2 regions of the Amycolatopsis granulosa genome follow, and region 1 is predicted to be linked to the other one. Evidence: riboswitches for the same ligand, from Rfam matches in the RefSeq annotation. Region 1 holds a riboswitch; the other holds the start of a gene.
What was found. Region 1 has a riboswitch for glycine ahead of gcvH (glycine cleavage system protein GcvH). Riboswitches for the same ligand answer to the same signal wherever they lie in the genome.
Positions count from the first base shown of each region.

Region 2: another riboswitch for glycine. It lies ahead of gcvP (aminomethyl-transferring glycine dehydrogenase); the one in region 1 lies ahead of gcvH (glycine cleavage system protein GcvH).

Region 1 is NZ_JAANOV010000001.1:1,624,573-1,627,030, forward strand. It holds gene glyA (serine hydroxymethyltransferase) at 1-1,164, opposite strand, end outside; gene gcvH (glycine cleavage system protein GcvH) at 1,164-1,544, opposite strand; glycine riboswitch at 1,722-1,813, opposite strand; glycine riboswitch at 1,815-1,906, opposite strand; gene FHX45_RS07840 (hydantoinase/oxoprolinase family protein) at 2,067-2,458, shown strand, end outside.
Region 2 is NZ_JAANOV010000001.1:4,643,108-4,645,565, reverse strand. It holds gene gcvP (aminomethyl-transferring glycine dehydrogenase) at 1-1,198, opposite strand, end outside; glycine riboswitch at 1,324-1,415, opposite strand; gene FHX45_RS22810 (TetR/AcrR family transcriptional regulator) at 1,615-2,202, shown strand; gene FHX45_RS22805 (amidohydrolase family protein) at 2,195-2,458, shown strand, end outside.

The sequences.
Region 1 (2,458 bases):
GTCGGCGACCTCGGCGAACTCCGGCGCGCCGAAGCCGCGCGTGGCGAGCGCGGGCGTGCCGATCCGCACTCCCGACGACACCATCGGCGGACGCGGGTCGAAGGGCACCGCGTTGCGGTTCACGGTGATGCCGGCCGCGTGCAGCCGGTCCTCGGCCTGGCGCCCGTCGAGCGCCGAGTGCCGCAGGTCCACCACCACGAGGTGGACCTGTGTGCCGCCGGTGAGGACCGAGATCCCGGCCTGCCGGACGTCGTCGGCGAGCAGCCGGCGGGCGATGAGGCGGGCACCCTCGAGGGTGCGGCGCTGCCGGTCGCGGAACTCTTCGGTCCCGGCCAGTCTGAACGCCACCGCCTTCGCCGCGATCACGTGCTCGAGCGGACCGCCCTGCTGCCCCGGGAAGACCGCCGAGTCGATGCGTTTGGCCAGCGCCGCGTCGTCGGTGAGGATCACGCCGCCGCGCGGGCCGCCGAGGGTCTTGTGGGTCGTGGTGGTGACGACGTCGGCGTGCGGCACCGGGCTGGGGTGCAGGCCGGCCGCCACGAGCCCGGCGAAGTGCGCCATGTCCACCATCAGGCGGGCGCCGACGTCGTCGGCGATGCGGCGGAACGCGGCGAAGTCCAGGTGCAGCGGGTAGGCCGACCAGCCGGCCACGATGAGCTTCGGGCGGTGCTCGGCCGCCAGCCGCTCGACCTCGGCCAGGTCCAGCCGGAAATCGGTGTCGCGAACGTGGTAGGCCACGACCCGGTAGAGCCGGCCGCTGAAGTTCGCCCGCATCCCGTGCGTCAGGTGCCCGCCGTGCGCCAGGTCGAGGCCGAGCACGGTGTCACCGGGTTCGAGCATCGCGAACATGGCCGCCGCGTTGGCCTGTGCCCCGGAATGCGGCTGGACGTTGGCGAAACGGGATCCGAACAGTTGCTTCACCCGGTCGATGGCCAGGCGTTCCACGGTGTCGACGTGCTCGCAGCCGCCGTAGTAGCGACGGCCGGGATAACCCTCGGCGTACTTGTTGGTCAGGACCGAGCCCTGCGCCTGCATCACCGCCACCGGCGCGAAGTTCTCGCTCGCGATCAGCTCGAGGGTGTGCCGCTGACGGTCGAGCTCGGACGTCACCGCGGCGTGCACCTCGGGGTCCACTTCGGACAGCGGGAGGTCGTGTGTGCCCATCAGGCACCGCCGGTGCGCGCCAGGTAGGCGGCCGCATCGAGCAGGTCGCCCACCGCGGTGACCTTCATCCGGAACAGCCAGCCCTCGCCGAACGGGTCGGTGTTGAGCAGACCGGGGTCGGCGGTGACCTTCGCGTTGACCTCGACGACCTCGCCGTCCACCGGCGCGTAGAGCTCGCTGACCGATTTGGTGCTCTCGATCTCACCGCACGGACGGCCCGCCGTGACGGTGCTGCCGGCGGCGGGGAGATCCAGGTACACCACGTCGCCGAGGGCGTCCGCGGCGAACGCGGTGATCCCGACGGTGGCGGTGTCCCCGTCGAGGTCGAGCCACTCGTGCTCGGCGGTGTACTTCAGCTCGGCCGGAACGGACACGGGCATCTCCTCGGCTGATCGGGCCCGCACGGCGGCGGGCGGCATCGGGTCCGGAGTGGACCGTGTGGTGAGCGGGCCGGCGGATCGCGCGGCGGTCCCGGCACGGGACGTGGAAACGGAGTTCACGGCCAAGAGGCTCCCGGTGTCCGGCACCGCACCGACGCGGCACCACGGCTGGGTGGGCCTCCCCGCTCTGTCATCGATACCTGAGAGCTTCACCGCCGGAGCGGTTTGCACCGTGGGCGCAGGACCGGGTCCTGGCTTTCCAGAGTTCGCCTCGCCGGAGCGGTGGGGGTGCCTGAGAGATTCTGGGGAGTGTTGCTCCTTCGGCGTCCCGCCCGCGGCGGGAGCTCTCCCGCTCCGGTTCGAATGGCGCGATATGCAGTTTGACGGATGCCGAACCTAACGGGACCGGTCCGGGCCGGTCAAGAGGCCGGGCCCGTGGATCAAAAACACCAATTGACCCTTGCTGATATCTCAACCCGAGATTACTGTGATCCCACTTACTCGTTCAGAGAAGGAGATCCCGTGGCTTCCCGTCCCGATCCCCGACCGGCCGGCTGGCGAGTCGGCGCCGACATCGGCGGCACCTTCACCGACGTCATCGCGCTGGGTCCGGCCGGTGACGTCGTCCCGATGAAGGTCCCCTCCACCCCGCCGGACTACGGCGCGGGGGTGGTGTCGGCGACCACCGGCGTGCTGGCCGCGGCCGGGGCGCAACCGGAAGCCGTCACCGCCATGCTGCACGGCACCACCGTGGCCACCAACGCGATCCTGGAGATGACCGGTGTCCGCACCGCGGTCGTCACCACCCGCGGCTTCCGTGACGTGCTGGAGCTCGGCCGGCTGCGGCGGCCGGTGCTCTACGACCTGTCCTGGTCCAAGCCGGTGCCCCTCGCCCGGCGCCGGCACCGGTACGA
Region 2 (2,458 bases), 3.0 Mb from region 1:
TGCCCGCCGCGCGCGCGGCGGCGACGACCGCGGCGGCCCGGCCCGGCACCCGCGCGAGCACGGTGTCGAAGAAGCCCTCGTGCACCACCTCCACGCCCGCGGTCCGCAGCGCCCCGGCCAGCCCGGCGGCCAGCCCGTGCACCCGCCGCGCGATCTCGGTCAGCCCCTCCGGGCCGTGGTACACGGCGTACATCGCCGCCAGCACCGCCGGCAGCACCTGGGCCGTGCAGATGTTCGACGTCGCCTTCTCGCGGCGGATGTGCTGCTCGCGGGTCTGCAACGCGAGCCGGTAAGCGGTGTTGCCGTCCGCGTCGACCGAGACGCCGACCAGCCGGCCGGGCAGCGACCGCTCCAGGCCGCGGCGCACGGCGAGGTACCCGGCGTGCGGGCCGCCGTAGCCGAGCGGGACGCCGAAGCGCTGGGTGGTCCCGGCCGCGATGTCCGCGCCGAACTCGCCGGGTGCGGTGATCAGCGTCAGCGCCAGCAGGTCGGCCGCCACGGTGTACAGCGCGCCGGCGTCCTTCGCGACCTTGCCGATGGCCTCGTAGAAGCCCTTGCCGCGCAACAGACCGGACGCGCCCGGGTACTGCACGACGACGCCGAAGAAGTCCTCCGGCAGCCCGGTGCCCAGGTCCCGTACGTCGACCTCGATGCCGACCGCCTCCGCCCGGGTGCGCACCACCGCGATGGTCTGCGGCAGGCACTCGGCGTCCAGGACGACGCGCGACGACTTCGCCTTCGACGCACGGCGCATCAGCAGGACGGCCTCGGCGACCGCCGTGGACTCGTCGAGCAGGGAGGCGTTGGCGATGTCCAGGCCGGTCAGGCCGGACACCATGGTCTGGAAGTTCAGCAGCGCCTCCAGCCGCCCCTGCGAGATCTCCGGCTGGTACGGCGTGTACGCGGTGTACCAGGCCGGGTTCTCCAGCACGTTGCGGCGGATGACCGGCGGGGTGACGGTGTCGCTGAAGCCCAGGCCGATCATCTGGGTCATCGGGCGGTTCTTCGCCGCCAGCGCACGCAGCTCGGCGGTCGCCTCCTGCTCGGAGGCCGGGGGCAGGCCCAGCGCGCCCGCCGTGCGGATCGCGGCCGGGACGGCCGCCTCGACCAGGGCGTCCAGACTCCCGTACCCGCACTCGGCGAGCATCTTGGCCTGTTCGTGCTCGGAAGGTCCGATGTGACGATCGGCGAAGGACATCGGGAGCTCCTCATCTGCGGGTGGCGGGAACTCCCCCTCTGTCATCGGCACCTGAGAGTTTCACCGCGCTCGCGGCTTTCACCTTGGGTGAGGCGCGATGCGCGCGCCTGCTTTCCAGAGTGGCCTGGCGCGGAGCGGTAACTGGTACCTGAGAGATTGACGGGGAAGTTGCTCCTTCGGTGCCCCAGTGACCTGGGGACTCTCCCGCTCCGGCTCGTGACGGCCTGATGTTCAGTTGTCCGGCTTCAGTCTACAGCGGCGTAACGTACGCGGCCGGGATGCCGCCGTCCACCGGAAACGCGAAGCCGTGATGAACACCGCAGCGTGGACGGGACGAGCGCGCCCTGCGTCGTGGGCAACCGTCGAGATGCGCGGGGGCTGCCGAGCTCTGGTTTTAGAGGGTAGTCTCCACAAACATGGGCCGACCACCACGGCATTCCGCCGACGAGCTGCTGGACGCCGCCGTCCGGCTGTTCGCCGCGGGCGGGCCGGAAGCGGTCACCATGTCGGCGGTGGCGCGGGAGGCGGGCGCGCCGAGCGGATCGGTCTACCACCGCTTCCCGGGACGCCCGGCGTTGCAAGCCGCGTTGTGGCTGCGCACCGTGCGGCGGTTCCATCGCGACTACCTGGCGGTACTGGGCGGAGAACGGCCCCTGGACGCGGCGGCCGCGGCCGTGCGCTGGTGCCGGGAACGGCCCGGGGAGGCCCAGGTGCTGTACGCGGGAAAACGGCTGCTCGGCGCGAGCTCCTGGTCGGCCGAGGACCGCGCCGAGGACGCCCGGTGCGATGCCGCGCTGGACGAGGTGCTGCGCACCGTGGTGCGGCGGCTGCGCGCGCAAACCGGATCGAGTGCCGACGAGCTTCTGCTCGTGCTGATCGACCTGCCGTACGCGGTGGTGCGGCGGTACCTGGCCCAGGGGCGGCCACCACCGGAGTCCGCCGTGGACCTGGTGGCCCGGATCGCCCGCACGATTTCGACCGATGAAGGGACCAACGATGGCTGACGTGATCGACGTGTGGATGCAGCAGCCGAACCAGCGGTTCATGGACCAGCCGTGGCTGGAGACGCTGGTGCGGTGGACCGGCATGGCGCGCCGCGCGCCCCAGCTGTCCGGCACGCTCGACGCGATGGACGAGGCCGGCGTGCGGGTCGCGCTGCTGTCCGCGTGGCACGGGCCGGACGGGGCGCTGATCACCAACGACGAGGTGGCGGAGATCGTGTCCGCGCACCCGGACCGGTTCGCCGGGGTGGCGTCGGTG